One region of the Pseudomonas sp. EL_65y_Pfl2_R95 genome, then DNA from elsewhere that is predicted to be linked to it. Evidence: predicted binding sites of a transcription regulator. Region 1 holds the regulator's gene; the other holds the start of a gene.
The links. Region 1 encodes sigma-54, which starts transcription at its own class of promoters, with help from an activator protein. Its sites were predicted from a motif close to ANTGGCATNNANNTTGCTNT; they were not measured.
Positions count from the first base shown of each region.

Region 2: the regulator sigma-54 is predicted to act here: its motif matches at 1,968-1,987, upstream of AACY09_RS02565 (flagellar basal body rod protein FlgF).

Region 1 is NZ_CAXAOV010000001.1:1,145,877-1,153,791, reverse strand. It holds gene AACY09_RS05495 (HPr family phosphocarrier protein) at 14-286, opposite strand; gene rapZ (RNase adapter RapZ) at 299-1,156, opposite strand; gene ptsN (PTS IIA-like nitrogen regulatory protein PtsN) at 1,306-1,770, opposite strand; gene hpf (ribosome hibernation-promoting factor, HPF/YfiA family) at 1,786-2,094, opposite strand; gene AACY09_RS05475 (RNA polymerase factor sigma-54) at 2,272-3,792, opposite strand; gene lptB (LPS export ABC transporter ATP-binding protein) at 3,929-4,654, opposite strand; gene lptA (lipopolysaccharide transport periplasmic protein LptA) at 4,658-5,194, opposite strand; gene lptC (LPS export ABC transporter periplasmic protein LptC) at 5,181-5,747, opposite strand; gene AACY09_RS05455 (KdsC family phosphatase) at 5,759-6,283, opposite strand; gene AACY09_RS05450 (KpsF/GutQ family sugar-phosphate isomerase) at 6,283-7,257, opposite strand; gene AACY09_RS05445 (ATP-binding cassette domain-containing protein) at 7,504-7,915, shown strand, end outside.
Region 2 is NZ_CAXAOV010000001.1:534,004-541,918, reverse strand. It holds gene flgD (flagellar hook assembly protein FlgD) at 1-498, shown strand, start outside; gene flgE (flagellar hook protein FlgE) at 543-1,850, shown strand; gene AACY09_RS02565 (flagellar basal body rod protein FlgF) at 2,036-2,776, shown strand; gene flgG (flagellar basal-body rod protein FlgG) at 2,823-3,608, shown strand; gene flgH (flagellar basal body L-ring protein FlgH) at 3,670-4,365, shown strand; gene AACY09_RS02550 (flagellar basal body P-ring protein FlgI) at 4,377-5,480, shown strand; gene flgJ (flagellar assembly peptidoglycan hydrolase FlgJ) at 5,492-6,715, shown strand; gene flgK (flagellar hook-associated protein FlgK) at 6,724-7,915, shown strand, end outside.

The DNA.
Region 1 (7,915 bases):
TGGGAGCAGCGATCTATTCGCCTTCGTCAAAGAAGTTGTTGATCAACGCCATGATCGCCTCAAGGGCTTCTTCGTCCCGCTCGCCATCGGTTAGCAGGTGAATTGAGGTGCCTTTGCCGGCGGCGAGCATCATCACTGACATGATGCTTTTGCCGTCGACCAGATTCTCCGGGGTGCGGCCTACTCTGATACTGCATGGATACAGCGTGGCAACACCGACGAATTTTGCTGCAGCCCGTGCATGCAAGCCGAGCTTGTTGATAATGGTCACTTCACAGGCGGGCATCGCGGCGGTTCCTTAACTGAGGTCGCGGTGGCGGGTCTGGACGTTTTTGAGCTGAGCTTTGAGTGCTTTGCCCAAACGGTTGGCGATATAAACCGAGCGATGATGCCCCCCTGTGCAGCCAATTGCGACGGTAACGTAGGCGCGATTACTGGCCGCGAAACGTGGCAACCACTTGCTCAGATAGGCATGGATGTCTTGATACATCTCTTGAACATCCGGCTGGCTGTCTAAATAGTCCGACACCGGTTGTTCCAGTCCCGAGAAATCGCGCAACTCGGGCCGCCAATAGGGGTTCGGCAAGCAGCGTACATCAAATACCACGTCGGCATCGACCGGCATGCCCCGCTTGAAGCCGAAGGATTCAACCAGAAATGCGGTGCCCGGATCTGGCTTGTTCAACAAGCGCAGGGCGAGGGTGTCGCGCAGCTGATAGAGATTCAGGTGGGTGGTGTCGATCTTTAAATCGGCCAGATCAATGATGGGCTCCAGCAGCAGCGTTTCATCGGTAATGGCTTCGGCTAACGAACGGTTGTCGTTGGTCAGCGGGTGGCGGCGACGGGTCTCGGAGAAGCGTTTGAGCAGGGTTTCTTCGTTTGCATCCAGATAAAGCAGGTCGCACTGAACATTGCGCGCGCGCACTTGTTCAAGCAACTCTGGAAACATATTCAAATCGCTGGGCAGGTTACGTGCGTCAATTGACACCGCCACATTGGGGCGAGCTGAATCTTTCTGCTGGAACGCTCGCTCAGCGAGTTGCGGCAGCAAGCTGGCAGGCAGGTTATCGATGCAGTAAAAGCCGTTGTCCTCAAGTACATCAAGGGCGGTACTTTTGCCTGATCCAGAACGCCCGCTGACTATTATCAAGCGCATGTAGGTTCTCTGTCGATTAGACAACCTCTGAAAAAGGACTGTGCCAACGCCTGTTGCATTCCATCGCGACTGAACCGTCGCCTTGGCTCACTTTGACGCCTCAGGGCAAGCCTATGGCCCCGGCACTCGCCACCTTTTGCAGAGAATCCTTAGCTGTTGTTCTGGATGTCGACAACAACCTGGTACAGCTCGTCATTGCTCTGTGCCTGGCGCAGTCGTTCGCGGACATCGCTGCGGTCAAGCATGCTGGCGATTTGACGAAGTAGCTCCAAGTGCTCATCCGTGGCCGCTTCAGGAACCAGCAGGACGAACAGCAAATCTACCGGTGCGCCATCGATTGCATCGAAATCTACAGCGGAGTCGAGCCTGAGTAACGCACTGATCGGCGCGTTGCAAGCAGGCAGACGGCAGTGCGGAATGGCAATACCATTGCCAAAACCGGTGGACCCGAGTTTCTCGCGGGCAATCAGGCTTTCGAAAATGTCTTGTCCATCGAGGTCGGGCAATTCGCGCGCAACCAGGTTGGCAATCTGTTCGAGAACACGTTTTTTGCTGCCGCCCGGCACGTTCACCAAGGAACGGCCGGGGGTCAGGATATTTTCAAGTCGGATCATAGGAGTTGGGCGATATCAACGGGCCATTGCACCCTGTTGACGGTCGAGCTGCTTTTCCTTGTGCTTGATAAGTTGTCTGTCGAGTTTGTCGGTCAGTAAATCGATTGCTGCGTACATATCATCGTGTTCGGCATTAGCGACAATTTCGCCGCCTGCAATGTGTAAGGTGGCTTCGATTTTCTGTTTGAGCTTCTCGACCTCCATAATAACTTGCACATTCGTAATCTTGTCGAAGTGGCGTTCTAGTCGACTGAATTTTTCGTCGATGTAGTCACGCAGGGCGTCGGTCACATCTAGCTGATGTCCACTGATGTTGACTTGCATACCGCATTCTCCTTGTTGCCGTGTGTAAGAGACAGGCTGTTTGCCTGCCGCCGGAACACTGTGGCGCGAAAAATCCTCAGTAAACATTTCCCACGCTGGGTAATAGCAGTATGGCTACTTTATCCAAGCGCGGGGCAGTTCGGTATTGGTTGAGACGATTTTCCTGTTCATCAACTGCTACATCAATCGCTTGCGTTCACTTGAAGGCGCGATACCGAGGGACTCACGGTATTTAGCAACTGTGCGGCGAGCTACTTGAATGCCTTGTGCCTCCAGTAAACCAGCGATCTTGCTGTCACTCAACGGCTTTTTTGCATTTTCCGCTGCAACCAGTTTCTTGATAATCGCGCGGATCGCTGTAGACGAGCATTCTCCGCCTTCGGAGGTGCTTACGTGGCTGGAGAAGAAGTATTTCAACTCGTAAATGCCACGCGGGGTGTGCATGAATTTCTGCGTGGTAACCCGCGAGATGGTGGACTCGTGCATGCCGACTGCTTCGGCAATGTCGTGCAGTACCAGAGGCTTCATCGCTTCGTCACCGTAGTCGAGGAACCCGCGCTGATGCTCAACGATCTGAGTAGCGACTTTCATCAGGGTCTCGTTGCGGCTTTGCAGGCTTTTGATAAACCAGCGAGCTTCTTGCAACTGATTGCGCATAAAGGTGTTGTCAGCGCTGGAGTCCGCACGGCGGACAAAGCCTGCATATTGAGCGTTGACCCGCAGGCGGGGCATGGCTTCCTGGTTAAGCTCTACCAGCCAGCGCTCATTGTGTTTGCGCACAATCACGTCGGGCACCACATACTCCGGCTCGCTGGACTCAATCTGCGAACCCGGACGCGGGTTAAGGCTTTGGATCAGCTCGATGACCTGGCGCAGGTCGTCTTCCTTGAGCTTCATGCGGCGCATCAGTTGGCTGTAGTCACGATTGCCAAGCAAGTCCAGATAATCATTGGCGAGGCGCTGTGCTTCAACTAGCCAAGGGGTCTTGGCGGGTAGCTGGCGCAGTTGCAGGGTCAGGCATTCGCGCAGGTCTCGTGCGGCGATGCCCGAAGGCTCGAACTGCTGAATGCGGTGCAGGACGGCTTCAATCTCGTCGAGCTCGATGTCCAGTTCAGGATCAAAGGCTTCCAGAATCTCTTCCAGGGTTTCTTCGAGGTAGCCTTGTGGGTTGATGCAGTCGATCAGGGTGACTGCAATCAAACGGTCCTTGTCGGACATTGGCGACAGATTGAGCTGCCAGAGCATGTGGCTCTGCAGGCTTTCACCGGTTGAGGTGCGCGTGGTGAAGTCCCACTCGTCATCGTCACTGTTGCTGCTTGGCAAGCTGCTGGCGCTGGTCTGGTAGACATCCTCCCACGCGGTATCAATGGGCAGCTCATTGGGAATGCGTTCGTTCCACTCACCTTCTTCCAGATTGTCCACGGTTTGTGGCGCATCTTGGTGGTTGCTGCTTTCTTCGTAGGTGTCTTGTTGCTTGGGCTGCTCGACAGTTGCGGTTTCTGCGCCGTCGGCCATAGGATCCGAATTATCGAAGTCTTCGCCATCTTCCTGGCGTTCGAGCATTGGGTTTGACTCCAGCGCCTCCTGGATTTCTTGTTGAAGATCCAAGGTCGACAGTTGGAGTAAGCGAATGGCTTGTTGCAGCTGAGGAGTCATCGTCAGCTGCTGGCCCATCTTCAGGACTAGCGATGGTTTCATTGCAGACCTTATTTACCGGCGTCTCTGCGCAATCCACTACAGGGCGCCGAAGGAGGCGCCTCAAGGAAGCAAATTATATGCCTGAATTGCAGTGCTTTGCCTAGCTGTTGCCGCTTATCGGGTGAAAAAATCCAGGTTAAAGGCGGAATTCATGACCCAAGTAGACTTCTTTTACCGTCTGGTTGGCCAGAATTGCCTCTGAATCACCTTCTGCAATGAGTTGGCCATCGCTGACGATATAAGCGGTTTCGCAAATATCCAGCGTTTCGCGCACATTGTGGTCGGTGATCAACACGCCAATACCCTTGGCTTTCAAGTGATGGATGATTTGCTTGATGTCGCCAACCGAAATCGGATCAACACCCGCAAAAGGCTCGTCGAGCAAAATAAATTTCGGTGCAGTGGCCAGGGCGCGGGCAATTTCAACACGGCGCCGCTCGCCACCGGACAAGCTCATTCCCAGGTTGTCACGAATGTGGTGAATATGGAATTCCTCAAGCAGGTTCTCCAATTCAGCCTCACGGCCAGCCCGATCGAGTTCTTTGCGGGTCTCAAGAATGGCCATGATGTTATCGGCAACACTGAGCTTACGGAAAATCGAAGCCTCTTGAGGCAGGTAGCCAATGCCCGCGCGCGCGCGGCCGTGCATCGGCTGATGGCTGACATCGAGGTCGTCAATCAGGATGCGACCCTGGTCAGCCTGGACTAAGCCCACAATCATGTAGAAGCAGGTGGTTTTACCTGCGCCGTTAGGGCCGAGCAGGCCGACGATTTGGCCGCTGTCTATGCTCAGGCTAACGTCACGGACAACCTGGCGGCTTTTATAGCTTTTCGCCAAGTGTTGGGCTTTCAATGTAGCCATTAATTACTGCCCTTGGGTGGGTTTGTTCTTCGGCTGAATCACCATGTCGATGCGCGGGCGCGGCGTGGTCACTTTGGTGCCATTTGCGCGGCCAGCATTGACGATTTGGCGCTGGGTATCATAGACAATTTTCTCGCCTTCGAAGGTATTGCCCTCTTGGATGACCTTGGCCTGGTCAATCAGCACGATGCGCTCGTTGGCGGAAAAGTACTGAATGGTCAGGCCGTAGGCTTTGACGATCTCTTTGTCGACTGCAGGCTTTTGTTCATAGTACGCAGGGCGCCCGACGGAGGTGAAAACATCAACTTCGCCCTTGGCATTCTGCGTAATAGTGACGGTGTCACCGGTGATTTTCATGGTGCCTTGAGTGATTACTACATCGCCACGGTAAACAGCAACGCCTTGTTTATCGTCGAGTTCTGCACTGTCGGCCTGTACGCGAATCGGTTGATCGCGATCAGTTGGCAAAGCCCAGGCATGAACGCTTCCTAGCGATGCACCCAGGCTGAGTAGAAGGGGGAGGGTTTTAACGAACCTCATGCTGGCCTCTTACGTTGGACAGCAGGAGCATCCGGCTGTCATTTAAATACGCTTTCATTCCTTGCGCCGTGGTCACCCCATTGGCTGCGTCAATTCTAACGGCTTGCTGGGTCTGCGCATATTCCTTATCGGGAATTACCGTAAGACGGCTGGTTGTCAGCAGGGTTGGGCGACCTTTTGCATCCGTGCGTTCAACGCGGACTTTGTCGATCAGTTCGACCTCTTTGCCGCCGGGTGAAACTTCACCTTTTTCACTTTGCACATGCCACGGCAGCTCTGTACCGCGGTACAGCAACAGGTCTGGCTGGGTCAGATAGGAAATATCCGAGTCCTTGGCATGTTCGACTTTGTCGGAGGTCAGCTCGTAATGCAATGTGCCGTCAGGCTGATATTGCACCGTTTTTGAATTGACCACATAAAAATCAATAGTATTTTGCGCAGCGGTTTTCGCCGGTTTGTCCGCGAAGCTGTCAGGGTTGATATTCCAGTAGCCCGCTGCGGCGACTATCAGCACGCCGAGCACGAGGAGCAAGATGTTTAATGGTTTGCGCATAGTTTGCTGTTCTACAGGTAGGCTGCTTGAGCCGCTTCAAGGGTGCCTTGGGCGAGCATGATTTGTTCGCAGAACTCTCGCGCCGCACCTTCGCCGCCTCTGGCTTGAGTCACCGCGAACGCATGCTCGCGCACAAAAGGGTCGGCACTGGCGACAGCCATGCCTAAACCTACGCGGCGAATGACCGGCAGGTCGGGCAGGTCGTCGCCGAGGTAGGCAACTTGTTCATAGTTTAGGCCGAGTTCGCCAAGTAGCTCGTCGAGCACTGCAAGTTTGTCTTCGCGCCCTTGGTAAAGATGCTGAATACCAAGGTTTTGTGCGCGGCGCTCAACTACCGGCGTGGTGCGTCCGGTAATAATCGCGGTGCGCACACCCGAGTTGATCAGCATTTTGATGCCGTGACCGTCGAGGGTGTTGAAGGTTTTAAATTCGCTGCCATCGACCAGGAAATACAGTTTGCCGTCGGTGAGAACGCCGTCTACGTCAAAAATTGCCAGTTTTATCGCGCTGGCGCGTTGTTTGAATTCTGGGGTCATTACATTACTCCGGCGCGAAGCAGGTCATGCATATTCAGCGCACCTACGGGACGATCGTTGTCATCAACTACGACGAGCGCGCTGATTTTATGGTCTTCCATGATCTTCAAAGCTTCAGCTGCAAGCATTTCGGCGCGGGCAGTCTTGCCATGAGCGGTCATGACTTGGTCAATGGTTGCTAGACGTAGATCAATTTCGCGGTCCAGAGTTCTGCGCAAGTCGCCGTCAGTGAAGATTCCGGCGAGCAAACCATTGCAATCCGTTACAACGGTCATGCCCAAGCCCTTTTGGGTCATGATCAGCAGGGCTTCTCGAAGCGAGGTGCCAGATTTTACCGTAGGCAGGCCATCGCCGGTGTGCATGACGTTTTCGACTTTCAACAGCAAGCGTCTGCCCAGTGCCCCGCCTGGATGGGAAAAGGCGAAGTCTTCAGCGGTAAAGCCACGCGCTTCAAGCAGTGCGATCGCCAGTGCATCGCCCAGCACCAAGGATGCAGTGGTTGATGACGTTGGGGCCAGGTTAAGCGGGCAGGCTTCTTTCGATACGCTGGCATCGAGATTCACTTCGGCGGCTTTCGCCAGCACTGACTCCGGGTTTCCGGTCATGCTGATCAGCTTGATACCCAGACGTTTGATCAAGGGCAGCAGGGTCACGATCTCGGCGGTTGAGCCTGAGTTTGAGAGTGCCAGCACCACGTCGTCGCGAGTGATCATGCCCATGTCGCCGTGGCTTGCTTCCGCGGGATGAACAAAATAAGCGGTGGTGCCGGTGCTGGCTAGGGTTGCCGCAATTTTATTGCCGACATGGCCTGATTTACCCATGCCGACCACTACCACGCGGCCTTTGCTCGACAGAATCAATTCGCAGGCACGGACAAAATCACCATCAATTCGCGGCAGCAATTCTTCAACGGCTTGCAGTTCAAGGCGAATGGTGCGCTCTGCAGATTTGATCAGGTCGTTTGTCTGGTTCATATCAATTGGCCAGTCCATGCTCAGTAAAAGCCTGCGATTATAGCCGCAAAGCGTGGTCCGCTCATCTTAGAATTTCGCCACGCGCGTGCAAGGCTATGCATAACTGAGGTTATTCGTCCTCGCAATATTGGGAGCGCTTCTGGGTCGGTGGTATGATGCAACGCTAATTCGGCCCTGAGGATTGGCGCGGTGTCTTCATTTTGAAACCGAGCGTCTATCAAGGGAGGCTGTTGGTAAGGAGTTTAAATGGGCGCCGAAAGTCATTACGCGGTTGAGCTTAAGAACGTCAGTTTTAAGCGCGGCGATCGAGATATTTTCAAAAATATCGATCTGTGCATCCCGCGCGGCAAGGTTGTCGGCATCATGGGGCCTTCCGGCAGCGGTAAGACGACGCTGCTGAGGCTGATTGCCGCTGAGCTGAAACCATCTACCGGGCAAGTGTGGGTCAACGGAGTGGATCTGCCGACGCTGTCGCGCAGTGAATTGTTCGACATGCGTAAGCAGATGGGCGTGTTGTTTCAGAGCGGCGCCTTGTTTACCGACCTCGATGTGTTCGAGAACGTCGCCTTTCCCTTGCGCGTGCATACCCGGCTCCCGGAAGAAATGATTCGCGATATTGTGCTGATGAAGCTGCAGGCCGTTGGCCTGCGCGGTGCAA
Region 2 (7,915 bases), 610 kb from region 1:
TTGGCCCAGTTCAGCCAGGTTGAAGGTATTCAGCAGTTGAACGGCAGCGTCGACACCTTGTTGTCGGGCTATCAGTCGTCGCAGGCCTTGCAGGCATCGTCTCTGGTTGGGCGCAAGGTGATTGTGCCGACCGACAGCGCAGTGGTTGATACCAGCGAAAGCTTTAAAGCCAGCTTGGTTTTGCCAACCAGTAGCAGCAACGTCTACGTCAATGTTAAAGACAGCGCAGGCTCTACGGTTAGCCGAGTCAACCTGGGTGAGCAGGAAGCAGGCAACGTCAGCTTTATCTGGGATGGCAAGGACTCTAGCGGCAATACAATGCCGCCAGGCACTTACGCCTTTGAGGCGGAAGCGACCTATGCCGGTGAAACTAAAGGTCTCTACACCATGCTTCCAGCCAACGTTGACAGTGTCACTTTGGGCGGCAGCGAACTCATGCTGAATTTAGCGGGACTGGGCAGCGTGCCGCTTTCCCAGGTTCAGGTAATCGGTCAGTAATCAACACGATTTAATGGCCGGCTGTTCCGGCAAAGGAGTATTCCATGGCGTTCAATATCGGGCTTAGCGGTCTGCGCGCAGCGACCAGCGATCTCAACGTTACCGGTAATAACATTGCCAACGCAGGTACTGCCGGCTTCAAACAGTCGCGTGCCGAATTTGCTGATGTATATGCCGCCTCTGTGCTGGGCTCCGGAAAAAACGCACAGGGCAGCGGGGTATTGCTCAGTGACGTTTCGCAGTTGTTCAATCAGGGCAACGTCAACTACACGCAGAACTCGTTGGATTTGGCGATTAACGGCAACGGGTTTTTCCGCACCAGTAATAATGGTGATATCAGCTACACCCGTGCTGGTTATTTCGGCACCGACCGGGCGGGCAACATCGTCAATAACTTCGGCTACAAACTGCAAGGTTATGCGGTCGATGGCAACGGCAATCTGCAAAATGGCGTCATCTCGGACCTTAAGGTTGAGAGTGCCAGCCAGGCGCCGAAGCCAACGAGCACCATCACTCAGCCGTTCAACCTCAATTCGACTAACGAAGTGCCGACGACCACCCCGTTTGATCCCAATGATCCAACCTCGTTTAACTCGTCGACGTCGGTGAATATTTTCGATTCACAGGGTAACTCCCACGCGTTCACGCAGTACTTCATTAAAACGGGTGCAAACAACTGGCAAATGAATGTGCTGGTGGATGGGCGCAACCCGGCGACGCCGACTTCGACTACGCCTTATTCGGCAAACCTGACCTTTAATGCTGCAGGTCAACTTGATACTGCTGCACTGACGTCGACAGATTTTACTGTCGCGGCCAACGGCACCATTAATATGACCAACTGGGTTCCGGCGGCTTCTGATGGGGGCACGCCACCGGTTTGGAGTGGCAATGGCGCGACAGCGAATGCAACGGGCGTCAATTTTGACTTCCGCGGTACGACCCAGTATTCGAGCCTGTTTGCGGTCAACAGTGTTGATCAAAATGGCTACACCACCGGTGAGCTTGCTGGGCTTGAAATTGATGACACCGGCGTGATTTTCGCGCGCTACACCAATGGTCAGTCAAAAGTTCAGGGCCAAGTGGTATTGGCTAACTTCGCCAACATGCAAGGGCTGACCCCGGTCGGTAAAACTGCATGGGTGCAGTCGTTTGAATCAGGTGAGCCGGTCATTGGTGCGCCAAACAGCGGTACCTTGGGTGCCTTGCAGTCGGGTGCGCTGGAAGATTCTAACGTCGAGTTGTCCGATCAGCTGGTTAACTTGATTGTTGCCCAGCGCAACTACCAGGCGAATGCAAAAACCATCGAGACTGAAAGTGCGGTGACGCAGACGATTATCAACCTGCGTTGATGCTGGCTTTGCCGCTGGCGGCAATGCCTCGCCGTTGGCGAGACCAGAAAGCTCCTTCGGGAGCTTTTTGTTTATAAAAATATTATATATATCAATGGCTTGAGTATTTATTCCGGGAGTGGCACAGGCTTTGCAATATTGCCTGTATAGAGCACAAGGCGGCACGCCTATCTCGGAGAGTTACCATGGATAAAATGCTTTACGTCGCCATGACTGGGGCCCAGAACAACACACTGGCTCAGCGCGCGCACGCCAACAACTTGGCGAACATTTCAACCAACGGCTTTCGCCGTGACTTTGAGCAGGCGCGAGCGATTTCGTCGTTCGGTGATGTCTATCCGTCGCGCGTTTACGCCATGAGTGAGCGTCCGGGGACTGACTTTACCCCGGGTTCCATGCAGGAAACCGGACGTGATCTCGACGTTGCCATTGGCGGTCATGGCTGGCTTGCCGTGCAGGCGCCTGATGGCACTGAAGCCTATGTGCGCACCGCTAGCCTGAATGTTGACGCTTTGGGCGTGTTGCGCACAGGCAATGGTTTGCCGGTTATGGGCAATGCCGGGCCAGTCGCTGTACCGCCAGAGCAGGGCATTGATATTGGTCAGGACGGCACTATCAGTATTCGTGCCCTCGGCGAGGCGCCAAATGTGTTGGCGGAAGTCGACCGCCTGAAGCTGGTCAATCCAGACCCTAAGCAGTTGGAAAAGGGCGCCGACGGCATGATGCGCCTCAAGGGTGGCCAGCCTGTGCAGGCGGATGCGAGCGTGCGGCTGACTTCAGGTTTCCTGGAATCGAGCAACGTCAACGCGGTGGAAGAGATGACCGCAATCATGTCGTTGTCCCGCCAATTCGAGCTGCAAGTAAAGATGATGCGTACTGCCGAAGACAATTCGTCGGCCATGGCGCGGGTTTTGCAACTTAGCTAATTATCAGCACGCGGCGACGTGAAAACGTCACCCGAGGAGAACGAATATGCTTCCGGCACTGTGGGTCAGCAAAACCGGTTTGTCCGCTCAGGACATGAACCTGACCACCATTTCCAACAACTTGGCCAACGTGTCGACCACGGGCTTCAAGCGCGATCGCGCTGAGTTTGAGGATCTGCTTTATCAGATCCGTCGCCAGCCAGGCGGCCAGTCGAGCCAAGACAGTGAGCTGCCGTCAGGCTTGCAGCTGGGTACGGGTGTGCGGATTGTTGGCACCCAGAAGATTTTCACTGCGGGGAGCTTGCAGACCACAGAGCAGCCGCTGGATTTAGCCGTCAATGGTCGTGGTTTCTTCCAGGTGTTGATGCCAGACGGCACGGTGTCGTACACCCGTGACGGTAGCTTCCATCTGGACTCGGACGGTCAGGTGGTGACCTCCAATGGCTTTCCGTTGGAACCGGCCATTGTCCTGCCTAACGAAGTTAAAACCTTCACCGTAGGTGAAGACGGTACGGTTTCTATCACCACGGCGGGTACTGCTCAGCCGCAAGTGATTGGCAACCTGCAAACCGCGGATTTTATTAACCCGGCTGGCCTTGAGGCCATCGGCAGCAACCTGTTTCTCGAGACCGCTTCCAGCGGTGCACCGCAAGTCGGCACACCGGGTTTGAACGGCCTAGGTACAACGTTGCAAAACACCTTGGAAAACTCCAACGTCAGCGTGGTTGAGGAATTGGTGAATATGATCACTACCCAACGCGCCTACGAGATGAACTCGAAAGTCATCTCAACCGCTGACCAGATGTTGTCCTTTATTACTCAGAATCTTTGATGGTTTTGGCCACGCGTCGCGCGGGCCTCTGCGTTAACTGTCACACCGCGAGGGTGGATCTATGAATCGGCTAGTTATTGTTTCCTCACTATTAGGCGCTGTATTGCTGAGCGGTTGCGTCGCGCCTGTAGCCAAGCCGAATGATCCGTACTACTCGCCAGTGTTGCCGCGTACACCGCTGCCTGCTGCGCAGAACAACGGTTCTATCTATCAAAGCGGCTTTGATAACAACCTGTTTACCGACCGCAAGGCGTATCGGGTCGGTGACATCATCACCATCACTTTGAATGAGAAAACCCAGGCCAGTAAAAATGCCGGCTCGCAGATTTCCAAAGACAGTAAAACCAGCCTTGGCCTGACCTCTTTGTTCGGTGGCGGGGTTACGGCTGACAGTCCGTTTTCAGGCGGTAATCTTTCGCTGGACGCTTCCTACAGCGGTAACCGTGACACCCAAGGCGACAGCAAGGCGGCCCAGGGCAATAGCTTGACCGGTTCGGTCACTGTGACCGTGGCTGAAGTGCTGCCTAACGGCATTCTTTCGGTACGCGGTGAAAAGTGGATGACGCTTAATACCGGTGATGAGTTGGTACGGATTGCCGGCCTGGTGCGTGCTGATGATGTTGCCACCGACAACACCGTGCCTTCTACCCGTATCGCCGATGCGCGCATCACCTACTCAGGAACAGGTGCCTTTGCCGATGCCAGTCAGCCTGGCTGGTTTGATCGTTTCTTCCTTAGCCCGCTGTTCCCGTTTTGAGGGCTGCAAACATGCGTCCATGCAAATATCTGCTAGTGCTCGCGCTGCTGCTTTCAAGCGCAGTAGCACAGGCTGAACGTCTCAAGGATTTGGCCAGCATTCAAGGCGTGCGCAGTAACCAGTTGATTGGTTATGGCCTGGTTGTGGGCTTGAGCGGCAGTGGTGACCAAACCACCCAAACGCCATTCACCGTACAGACCTTTAATAACATGCTGGCCCAGTTCGGGATCAAGGTGCCGGTGGGCGGCAACGTCCAGTTAAAGAACGTCGCGGCGGTTTCGATTCACGCCGATTTGCCAGCGTTTGCCAAGCCGGGTCAGACCATTGATATCACTGTCTCATCCATTGGTAACGCCAAAAGCCTGCGCGGCGGCAGCCTGTTGATGGCACCCATGAAAGGGGTTGACGGCAACGTCTACGCCATCGCTCAGGGTAACTTGGTGGTGGGCGGCTTTGACGCCGAGGGCGGTGACGGCTCGCGCATTACCGTCAATATTCCTTCGGCAGGACGTATTCCTTCGGGTGCCACCGTTGAGCGTTCGGTGCCAAGTGGTTTCGACCAAGGCAACAGCCTGACGCTCAATCTCAATCGTCCTGACTTCACCACCGCCAAGCACATTGTTGATCAGATCAACGAGCTGCTGGGCCCAGGCGTGGCTCAGGCAATTGATGCCGGCTCGGTACGAGTCAGTGCGCCGCTGGACCCTAATCAGCGGGTCGATTACCTGTCGATTCTTGAGAACCTCGAGGTGCAAGCCGGTCAAGCGGTTGCCAAGGTGATTATCAACTCGCGCACCGGCACCATCGTCATCGGCCAGAACGTGCGCGTGCAGCCCGCTGCGGTGACTCACGGCAGCCTGACCGTGACCATTACCGAAGACCCAATCGTCAGCCAGCCGGGCGCCTTGTCCGGCGGCCAGACGGCTGTGGTTCCACGCTCACGGGTGGATGCAACGCAAGAGGCCAAGCCGATGTTCCGCTTTGGTCCGGGCACCACGCTGGATGAAATCGTCCGTGCGGTAAACCAGGTTGGCGCTGCGCCTTCCGACCTTATGGCCATCCTCGAAGCGCTGAAACAAGCCGGCGCTTTGCAGGCTGACTTGATCGTTATTTAAGGGACGGATCGATGGATTCTCGACTCTCAGCAGGACTTGCCAGCGCTGGCACCAGCTCACTTGATACCGGCGCCGCCACTGACCTCAACCGACTGAATAAATTTAAAGTCGGCGGTGACAGCGAAGCCAACATTGGCAAAGTTGCCAAAGAGTTCGAGTCGCTGTTTCTCAATGAAATGCTCAAAGCCATGCGCTCCGCTAATGAAGGGTTTAGCGAAGGCAATTTCATGAACAGTGAAGAGGGTAAAACCTATCAGGGCATGTATGACCAGCAATTGGCTGTGACCATGTCCAATAACAAAAACGGCATTGGGCTGGCGGATGTTTTGGCGCGCCAGATGAGCAAAATGAAAAGCCACAGTGATCGGCCTAATCCCTTTGCCCAGCCGGATAACAGCATCACCAGTACAGGCAGTGCGACCAGCGGGGCTGCGCCTGCGGTTTCAGCGAGCGGCGCTGTTGCGGTGAAATCGGTGGCTTCAGTTGATAGCAGCCGCGATGACTCCAGCTTGATCAACAAGCGTCGTCTTTCATTGCCGGGCAAGCTCACAGACCGTTTGCTGGCGGGCATTACCCCGACCACTGACACCGCAGGTGCTCAAGTCTTAGCGAACAAGGACTGGATCCCGGCCATTGCCCATGCAGCGCCAACCGATAAGGGCCTAAGCATCAATGGCAGTGATGCTGTGACCGGCAGCCGGCTGAGTGGCAAAGGGGCTAAAGGCGGTGCGGCCTTTACGTCACCTGCAGATTTTATTGCGACCATGCTGCCCATGGCAGAAAAAGCGGCCGCCAAGATTGGCGTAGAGGCTCGCTATCTGGTGGCTCAGGCAGCGCTCGAAACCGGTTGGGGCAAATCAATTATTCGCCAGCAAGACGGTAGCGTCAGTCACAACCTGTTTGGCATTAAAAGCCATAACACCTGGGGCGGCGAAACAGCTCAGGTGATGACCACCGAATACAAAGGCGGCCAAGCGGTGAAAGAAGCGGCATCATTTCGCTCTTATGATTCATTTGCGCAAAGCTTTGAAGATTACGTCAGCTTCCTGCAAAACAATGGTCGCTACGACAAGGCACTGGGCAGCACGCAAAACCCAGAGCAATTCGTTAAAGAGTTGCAGAAAGCCGGGTACGCCACTGACCCGCAATACGCCCGCAAAATCTCGCAGATCGCCCGGAAGATGGCCGTCTATCAAACTGTCGCCGCCGTCGATACGACGCCAACGCGTGGATGAGCTGAATAATGGCTGACTTACTCAATATCGGTTTGTCTGGGCTGTCGTCAAACAAGACGCAGTTGTCGGTTACCGGGCATAACATCACCAACGTCAACACCCCGGGCTACTCGCGCCAGGATGCAGTGCAGGGCACGCGCGTTCCGCAGTTCAGCGGTGCGGGTTTTATTGGCTCGGGGACCACGCTGGTTGATATTCGCCGTACCTACAGCGAGTTTCTGACCACCCAGGTGCGCACCAGCACCTCGTTGAGCAGCGATGTCGAATCCTACAAAAGCCAGATTGAGCAACTCGACTCTCTGTTAGCGGGTTCAACCACTGGTATTACCCCTTCGCTGCAGGAGTTTTTCTCGGCGCTGCAAACCGCGGCGGAAGACCCTTCCAATGGACCCGCACGGCAGTTGGTGCTGTCCCAGGCTGAAGGCCTGAGTCGGCGTTTCAATACGGTTTATGACCGGGTTGATGAACAAAACTCCTTTATCAATAAGCAAATGTCAGCGGTGACCGATCAGGTCAATCGGCTGGCCGGCTCCATTGCCAGCCTGAACGACGCCATTGCCAAATCGGCGGCCACCGGGCAGGCGCCCAATGACCTACTCGATGCACGTGAAGAGGCCATTCGTCAGCTGTCGACCTTTGTCGGGGTTACCGTTGTGCCGCAAGACAACAACACCCTGAACGTATTTGTTGGCAGTGGCCAACCCTTGATTGTTGGCAGTACCGCCAGCCGTCTGGAGGCTGTGCCTGGCAAGGGTGATCCAAATCGGGTTGAGATCGAATTTGTCAGTGGCGCTTCACGCCAGGGCATCACCACGCAATTAAGCGGCGGCGAGCTGGGCGGTTTGCTTCGCTACCGTTCCGAAACCCTTGATCCAACGCTTAACTCGCTTGGTCGGCTGGCGTTGTCGGTGAGCGATCAGATCAACACACAGCTGGGTGAGGGGGTTGATCTCAAGGGGCAGGTGGGTTCGGCGTTGTTCGGTGACTTCAATGCACCTGAGTTGGCGGCGCTGCGGGTTAAAAGTTATGCCAGCAACACCACGAATGCACAGCCGATCCTGAACATTACCGATACCTCCATTTTGACCACCAGCGATTATCGTTTGCAGTTTGACGGCACCAACTACACCGCCAGACGCTTGAGTGACAATCAAACACTGGCCGTGACCGAGAACCCACCGGGCACCTTGAGTTTCGCTG